DNA from 2 places in the Marinobacter albus genome. Region 1 is predicted to be linked to the other one. Evidence: predicted binding sites of a transcription regulator. Region 1 holds the regulator's gene; the other holds the start of a gene.
What was found. The regulator FliA, encoded in region 1, starts transcription of late flagellar genes. The targets are predictions, from matches to a motif close to CTAAAGTTTNNNNNNNNNNNGCCGNTAA.
Positions count from the first base shown of each region.

Region 1 (4,422 bases):
GCTGGCATCGGCGGCTGGCTCACCCGCCGCCGGAGCGCCGGCAAACTGACCTTTGCCATGCAGCTGGTCCAGCAGGGCCTCGAATTCGTCATCGGTGATGTCATCATCACCGGCCCCGCCCGCCGACGCCTTGGCAGACTCACCGGAACCGGCGGGCTGACCCTGGGCCGCGTCGCCGCCGTCGTGAAGCGCATCCAGCAACTGTTCAAATTCATCGTCGGTGATATCACCGCAGTCATCCGGACTGTCCTGACGAAGGTCCGCGGGTTGTTGTCCGGCGTCGCCCTCCGGTTGTGCAAAAGCATCCAGGGCGGCAATCAGCGCATCCGGAGCGGGTGTCAGCTCCTCATGATTCCTGACCTGCTCGAACATGGCGTTGACGTGATCGAGGGTCTCAAGCACCACGTCCATCAGGTCTGAATCTACCTTACGCTTGTGATTACGCAGGATATCGAACACATTCTCGGCAGAGTGGCAGCAATTCACCAGGGCATCGAGCTGGAGGAAGCCTGCGCCACCCTTTACCGTATGAAAGCCGCGGAAAATGGCATTCAACAGATCACTGTCGTCCGGGTGTCGCTCAAGATCGACCAGTTGCTCCGACAGCTTCTCGAGAATTTCACCGGCCTCCACGAGGAAGTCCTGCAAAATCTCGTCATCAGCATCAAACGCCATGCGTAGTCCTCATTAATTCAGAATCCGAGACTGGACAGCAGATCATCGACGTCGTCCTGTCCCGAAACTACATCTTCACGCTCATCAGCCTTGATCTGCGGTCCTACGCCCTGTTCCGCCGAAACCTGAGTCTCGTCAATCTGGTGCACGGTGCCGGTGATCTGGTCCACATGGCTCGCCATTACCACGAGGCTGAGCATCTGTTCCTCTACTTCCTTCACCAGGGTCGTGACCTTCTGGATCACCTGTCCCGTGAGGTCCTGAAAATCCTGGGCCAGCAAAATTTCCGAGAGGTTGTTGTATATGGTGTCGGCGTCCGTCGTCAGGCCGGCAAAAAAACGGTCGATGCGCCCGTAAAGCTCCCGAAACTCTGAGGGCTGCATTTCGCGCCGGCGCAAACGCTGCCACTCATCCCGGAGCGCCGAAGCCTCATCGCGAACGGTGTGGGCCACCGGCATGGTCTCTTCAACCAGATCCATGGTGCGGTTGGCCGCCTGGCTGGTCATTCGAACCACATACTCGAGCCGGTCCGAGGCGTCGGTCATCTTCGACAGCGCTTCCTGCTGTTCCGCGCTGCGTGGATCCACCTGGAAATTCCGGATGGCTTCGTGGAGACTGCGGGTCAACCGACCAACTTCACGGTAGAGACTTTGATCCCTGACCTCGCTGAGCTCATTGATCACGGTCATCGCCTGGGCAAAATCTCCGGCCTTCACGCTTTCGGCCAGCTCCGCACTCTGGCGCTGCAACTGCTCTGTCACCTCCGGATCGAGGCTCCGATGGTTCTTGTTGCTATTGCTCATGAGAGCCATGCGACCTCAGGTTACTGAATGCGTTCGAAGATTTTCTCAATCTTTTCCTTGAGGACCGCTGCCGTGAACGGCTTGACCACATAGCCATTCACGCCGGCCTGGGCGGCAGCCACGATCTGGTCCCGCTTGGCTTCCGCCGTTACCATCAGCACCGGTAACGTCTTCAGATTTTCATCGGCGCGCACGGCTTTAAGCAGATCGAACCCGGACATCCCCGGCATGTTCCAATCCGTTACCAGAAAATCGTACTTGCCACTCTTCAGCATCGGCAGCGCGGTGTTGCCGTCATCGGCTTCATCGGTATTGCTGAAGCCCAAATCTCGCAGCAGGTTCTTGATGATCCGTCGCATTGTGGAAAAGTCATCCACAATCAGGATTTTCATGTTCTTGTCCAATGGGACCTCCAGTTGGTAACACCCGGAATTCGTTTGACCTTCGAGTTCGAAATCTAGCAGGCCGCTGTTTGAAGCACTTATTGTCTGATCTTTGGTGTCCGTGTAAAGCGCCGGTTACCAAAAGCTACAGAGCTCTATGAACCGGACACAGGGAGCACTCATTCAGTCGTCTGCGTCGCGACGCCAGTCTGCAAGGCGCCCACGCAATCTGAGTGCGGCCTGGCTGTGAATCTGACTGACACGGCTCTCACTCACTCCCAGAACAGCACCGATTTCCTTGAGGTTCAGCTCTTCCTGGTAATACAGGCTCAACACCAGCTTTTCGCGTTCGGGCAAGTCTTCAATGGCTTCAGCCAGATTGCGCCGGAAGGCGTCGGATGCCAGACCGTCCAGCGGATTATCACTGGTCTCTGCCTCTTCTATCGGCAGCTCCCCGGATTCATTGAGCTCATCCAGACTAAAAAGTCGTCCGCTGTTCGCGTCGGAAAGTGAGGCATGGTATTCGGATAACTCCATGCCCAGTTCCTGCGCGACTTCGAGGTCCTGGGCTTCGCGACCGAGACGGTCTTCAACGGCCTTGATGGCCTGGGATATCCGGCGGGCATTTCGGTGGACGGAACGGGGCACCCAGTCGCCTTTGCGGATCTCATCCACCATGGCGCCCCTGATCCGAATACCAGCATAGGTTTCGAAGGTGGCGCCCTTGGTCGAGCTGTAGCGTTGTGCGGATTCGAGCAGTCCGATCATGCCGGCCTGCATCAGGTCTTCCAACTGCACCGAAGCAGGCAGCCTGGCCATGAGATGAAGGGCTATTTTCTTGACCAGCGGTGCATGCTCTTCAATGAGCCGCGAAGGGCTTTTCGCATCAGACTGCTGATAGATTCCCAGATGTTTCGCCAATGTCATGTATCCGGTGTTGTTTTGACTGGATCAGATTCAGACTTGGACGAGCCGCTCTACAAAGAACTCCAGATGGCCTCGTGGCGAGGACGGTAACGGCCAGTTGTCCACTTTATCGGCCAAGGCCTTGATCGCCAGGGACGCCTTGGCGCGGGGATAGGCGTCCAGCACCGCCCGCTGCCGCTGCACCGCTTTTTTGACGGCTTCGTCGTAGGGCACCATACCCACATATTGCAATGCGACATCAAGGAAGCGCTCGGTCACCCGGCTCAGTTTCTCAAACAGGTGGCGGCCTTCCTGCTCATTTCGCACCTGGTTCGCCAGGATACGAAAACGGTTTGTGCCGTACTCCCGATTCATCAGCTTGATCAGGGCGTAGGCATCGGTGATGGAGGTAGGTTCGTCGCAGACGACAAAAAGGAGCTCCTGCGATGCCCGGAGGAAACTGACAACGGATTCGGAAATACCCGCTGCGGTATCGACGATCAGTACGTCAATCTGGTCACCCAGCTCACTGAAGGCGTTGATCAGTCCAGCGTGTTCCATCGGGCTGAGGTGGGTCATGCGCTGGGTGCCCGATGAGGCCGGAACAATCTTGACTCCACCTGGCCCGCTGACCAGTATGTCCTTGAGTTCGCACTCGCCGGAAAGCACATCGGCAATATTCCGGCTGGCCGTTATTCCGAGCAGGACATCGATGTTGGCCAGGCCGAGATCGGCATCCAGAATCACCACCCGGCGACCTTTCTGCGCCAGGGCAATTCCAAGGTTAACCGACACGTTACTCTTGCCGACCCCACCCTTGCCGCCGGAAACCGCAATCACCTGTACCGGATGTGCTTTGCTCATGTTGATTCTTGTCTCTCGCCAGTTGTACTGAGGGCTCGTCTTGTCATTGAACGGCGCCAGCTCTGCGCGCCGGATACTCTGTCATCCGGTAAAGGTGCGTTCGCGCTCAGGCCCCTTCAGCAACCGACTGCTGTTGCTGCAGGCGTTTCAGCCGTTCCACCGCCAGCCGCACCAGGGGAATGGCTTCCGCGTGGTGCAGGTCCTCGGGAATTTTCTGCCCGTCCGTGTAATAGGCCACCGGCAATCCGGTTTCCATCACGAACCCAAGAGATTCCCCCAGTGTCAGGGCTTCGTCAATCTTTGTCATTACGCAGCCCGCAAGATTTGCCATCTTATAGCAATGCCACACGGATTTCATGATACGCGGCTGGCTGGTGGCAGACACCACCAGATGAGTACGAATGTTGTGGTGGCTGCGCGCCAGCTCGGCCAACTGCTCCTGGTAGCCTTTGTCCGAGCTGGTCAGGCCGGCGGTATCGATCAACACCAGATGCCGACCGGACAGCTCGTCCAGAATATCGTCCAACGAATGGCTTTCATCCACCACCCGCACCGGAACGTTCAGGATCCGACCAAACACGAACAGCTGCTCGTGAGCGGCCACCCGGTAGCGGTCAGTCGTCACCAGGGCCAGGGAGTCCGCTCCGTGTCGCAACACATAACGCGCCGCCAGCTTGCCGATGGTGGTGGTCTTACCGGAACCTGTCGGACCAACCAACGCGTAGACCCCTCCCTCGTCCGGCCATTCCTGGCGCGAGGTGCGGACGCCGGTTGCCAGCATTTTCAGGGAT
Region 1 covers NZ_JASSQD010000001.1:1,506,739-1,511,160, reverse strand. Annotated here, with positions in the region: gene QQF73_RS07095 (chemotaxis protein CheA) at 1-675, opposite strand, end outside; gene QQF73_RS07090 (protein phosphatase CheZ) at 693-1,478, opposite strand; gene cheY (chemotaxis response regulator CheY) at 1,499-1,882, opposite strand; gene QQF73_RS07080 (RNA polymerase sigma factor FliA) at 2,045-2,788, opposite strand; gene QQF73_RS07075 (MinD/ParA family protein) at 2,819-3,631, opposite strand; gene flhF (flagellar biosynthesis GTPase FlhF) at 3,738-4,422, opposite strand, start outside.

Region 2 (4,422 bases), on a different contig from region 1:
TTCGCGGCGGTGGTTTGCCCAAGATCGCCAATCTGCGCAACGCTGGTGTTCACATCCCGGGCCACGGCAGATTGCTCTTCCGCGGCCTGGGCAATCTGATGACTCATATCCACAATGATCGAAATGCCCCGGGCGATTCGGTCGAGCGCCTCCGTCACCTGCCCGGATTTGGTCACGGTGGTTTCGGTAACATTCCGGCTGTTGGTCATCGCCGATACGGCATCCTTCACCCCACTCTGCAACCGGGAAATCATGCCCTCGATTTCTTCCGTCGATTTGTGGGTGCGCTGGGACAGCGAACGTACTTCGTCGGCAACCACCGCGAACCCCCGGCCCTGCTCGCCAGCCCTTGCCGCCTCAATGGCCGCGTTCAGTGCGAGCAGGTTGGTCTGTTCAGCAATGGCCTTGATCTCGACCAGGACCTGACTGATGTTATCGCTGTCCTGACTGACCCGGTTGATCACATCGACGGCACCCGAGATTTCTGCGGCCAGCTGGTTGATGGTTCCAACGGTATCGGCGACAACCTGCCGACCGGTTTCGGTATCACTTTCGGCGGTACCGGCACTGTCAGCCACACGATGCGCACTTTCGGTAACCTCGTTAACGGCCTCCACCATCTGGTTCATGGCTTCGTTAATCTGGCCGCTTTCTTCCATCTGACGAGCGACCGCCTCGCTGTTCGCCGCGGCCGTGTCCTTGACCCGGGCCGCCTGCTGGTCCACGTCTGCAGTAGTGCTGCTGACGGACCGGATCAGCTCGGCAATTCGATCAGTCATGTTATTGAATTCGCTGGTTAATTCCCCCAACTCATCGCGGTTCTGCAGATTGATGTGGGTTGTCATGTCACCCGCCGCCACATTCCGGGCCGCGTCGGTGAAACGGTTGATGGCGGTACGAACCGACATGAAGAAGCCGATGTACAGGTAGACGACCACCAGCAGAATGGCCAACAGCGCGACGACAATGAGGCGTCGCTGGTTGACCTGATTCTCGAGGCGGGTCGACAGGTTGCCCTCAACGACATCGAAAATGGCTCCGGTCAGCTCGTCATAGCTTTCAAGCTGCGCGCGAATCAGCGCGTCGTATTCCCGCCACGGCATTTCCAGTCGCATCGGCGTGATCACATTGAGGTCCAGCGCATCGCGCACCAGCACCAGACTCTCGTTCACGCGGTCGATCGTATTGCCGGCTTCGCTCGAGAGCTGATCGGACGCTTCGGCCGCCACCGACAACGCCGGTGCCAACAGGGAACTGCGGTTGGTCAACCGGTCATAAATTCCATTGAGCCCCTCGCTCAGGGCATAACCCACCTGGCCTTCGACAAGCGCGAACGTGCCAAAGGCGCGGGCCTGACCTATCACACCACGGGCCTCGGGCAAGGCTTCCCGCACCAGCCCGAGCAGCAACTGGTTTTCTCGCGACGCATCCTGACCAAGACCGGATATTTCGATGGTGGCGGGCAAGAGCGCCATCACCTTCTGCACGAACTCCTGGTAATACTTGAACTGGGGATCGATGGCACCCTGGTAATTGTCGTCGGCCCGCAGCGTTTGCCACTCCGCCTGTATGGCAGCTACCTGATCCGCCCAGGACCCCGAGGCATCAAAGGAGCGTTCCTCCGCCATCAGGCTCTCCAGCAGCGAATCAATCTGCTCCGCCGCATCTTCGGATGCAGCAAGCAAACCTTCTTCGTTCTTGAGCACACCTGCGGCACGATAGTCCCGGTAGGTCATGGAGGACGAGAGCAGGTGTTCGACATTCCTGAGCTGCTGCAGCCCTTCTACCCCCCGGGTCATGGTCTGGACCGACTGATTGAGTTGAGACATCACCAGCCAGGAGAGCCCGCCAATCGGCAACAGGAAGAGTATGCTGATCAGGCTGAACTTGTAGACCATGGGCAGCCTGTTCATCAGTGCAACGGCAGGATTAATGAGTTGTTTCACGGTTTCCCTCTCGCTGGAACTTCAACAACTGAACAATCGTTCTTTTCTTATATTTATTGTCGCCCGAAGTCCCGGAAACTTGAGCGCTAATTGTTGTTAAAAAGTTGCTTTCAGCCGGGCCGGATCAGAGAACTCCGAAGATAACCAGCAGCGCCAGCCCGCATATCCACACCAGCATGCTCCGGTTAAGAAGGTCTAGTATTGCTCCCAGGCTACGCCCGCCAAAATCCACCCACTCGTCGGGGTGAATTCGGGAGAACCTCTCGGGATCCAGCGCATATCCGGTTAACGACCCGTTGGCGGAAATCATGAGAACGTCGGCCGTCTTCTTGGACACCCCACCCACACTGGCGGGAAACTCCCGCAGCCAGCCGGCCAGATCGCCGGCAATTCCGAAGGTCACCGACAGCAATCGAACCGGAAGCCAGGCCATCCACTCAGCCAGCCGCTGGAAACGGGTGCGTGCGGCAGCCTGGGGCCACTGTTCTGAAAGCGCCACCAGGCCCCGGGCCAGCACGGCCAGACCAATACCACCCACGACATACCAGAATCCAACCAGGAAAAATCGCTGGAAAACGCCGACCAGGAAGGCCTTTGACAGCGTCAGATGCATCACGTCCGGGGACGATGCCGCCCCCCGCTCCTCGGGCGGTAAGCGGTCTTCCACGATGAGCCAGGCCGCCTGCATATCCCCGCGCTGCCAGGACACCGAATAGCTCTGCAGTATTGGGCGCCAACCAGGCGCCCCCATCATCAAAATCAGGATCAGCCATTCAATAGGGTAACCCACAACCCGCCAGCCGACGGCATCCAGAAGATACATTCCGAGCCCGAGAATCAGGGCTGGAAGGACCACCAGAGCCAAGCCACCGGCGATGCCCGACTCATGGCCCGCCTCGACTTTTACGGCCTGATGAAACCAGTGCCGCCAGAGCTTGTCTCCGGAAAGACTGTTGTGGGTATCGAGTCGGCGCCGAACAATGTAGGCCAGCAGAAATACGATCAGAACCATTCAGCCCCGCCCCTTGTCGTTGGTAGCAACTTCCGCCAGCAGGGTGCGAAAGTGTTGCCAGTCAAATACCGGACCGGGATCGGTTTTCCGGCCCGGGGCAATGTCACAATGTCCGGTCAGCCGGTCGGGCGTTACGTCCGGCCAGGCCAGCATGATCAGGCGTGCGATCTGGGCCAGGCAGTAATACTGAGCTTCCGAGTACGGAATATCGTCGGTGCCCTCCAGTTCGATACCAATGGAGAAATCATTGCACTCCTCTTCGCCCTGGAAGCAGGAACGACCGGCATGCCAGGCCCGGTCGAGGAGGCTGACAAACTGGACCAGCGAGCCATCCCGGCGAACCAGGGCGTGGGCCGACACCTGCATTCCGGCAATGGTTTCGAAATACGGATGCGCCGAGTGATCCAGGCGATTGCAGAAAAAATTCTCGATCTCCGGCCCGCCAAACTGGCCGGGGGGCAGGCTGATGTTGTGAACCACCAGCAGAGTGATCGATGCCCCCTCCGGGCGGGGACCGAAATTGGGCGAGGGACACCAGCGTGCGGCGGGTAACTTCCCGGTTTCACGAAGCGCAGTTACGTCGCTGGGGGAAACGACCTGCGAGACTGGAGCTTTGTCTGATTGAGGCAAGGTAAATCCAAAAGTATCAGGGCATTACAGAATGCCCTGATTGAAGCACAAAGTCGCCGGTCTTGCTACGAATTCAGTCCTTGCGACTGCTGCGCAGATTATCAATGATCGACTCCAGCGCCCGGTCGAAGATCAGGCCATCGTCAAGCATTCCGATTTCACCGGAAGCCATGGCGGAAGCCAGGTCCTGGCGATGATATTCAGCAACCTTCGCACCGCTTCGGTTAACAAAGATGTACTTGCCGGTGGCCTTGATAAACGCTGCCAGCTTGCAGCGTACTTTGCTGCCGTCTTTCGACATCTCAATCCAGGAGCCAACCCGCAATGAATCGGCCCGGTCGAGCCACTCCTGCGCAATTGCGTCCGTCGAATCCGTGTCGGCGCGTGCCATCTCGGCAACGGACTCCGTTGCACCGTGGGCGTCAACCGGAACGTTCTCCATCCCGGACTCGGAGGAGGCTTCGGGCGGCGCCTCAACCGGTGGCTCGGAACGAGCGGGGGCCGTCACCAGGCGCTGGAAAACGTCAACGTGAGCCAGCTCCAGATCACGGATGATCGCGTCCGTCGCAAACGGATCCCAGGAAATCTCCTGCAAGGCTTTGCGCAGATCGTCGACAATGGAGGGAATCGCCCGCAGCAGGTCACTGCGTGTCGAATCCGACACCGGTGTCGGATCGACACTCCACACCAGTCGCTCGGTAAGATCCCGGGCGTCGGCCCACCTGCGGCTGTCCTCCCCTTCCCGGATCACCACCCATTGCAGGTACTTTCGCCAGGCTTCCTGCAAGAGTTGCGCGACTGGCGCCGGAATCTCCCGATTGATGACCAGATCGC
Region 2 covers NZ_JASSQD010000005.1:61,828-66,249, reverse strand. Annotated here, with positions in the region: gene QQF73_RS19020 (methyl-accepting chemotaxis protein) at 1-1,946, opposite strand, end outside; gene QQF73_RS19015 (regulatory signaling modulator protein AmpE) at 2,071-2,958, opposite strand; gene ampD (1,6-anhydro-N-acetylmuramyl-L-alanine amidase AmpD) at 2,959-3,588, opposite strand; gene QQF73_RS19005 (DUF1631 domain-containing protein) at 3,662-4,422, opposite strand, start outside.
Region 2: QQF73_RS19020 (methyl-accepting chemotaxis protein) is a predicted target of FliA. The motif match lies at 2,003-2,030, and genes of this name have one in related genera.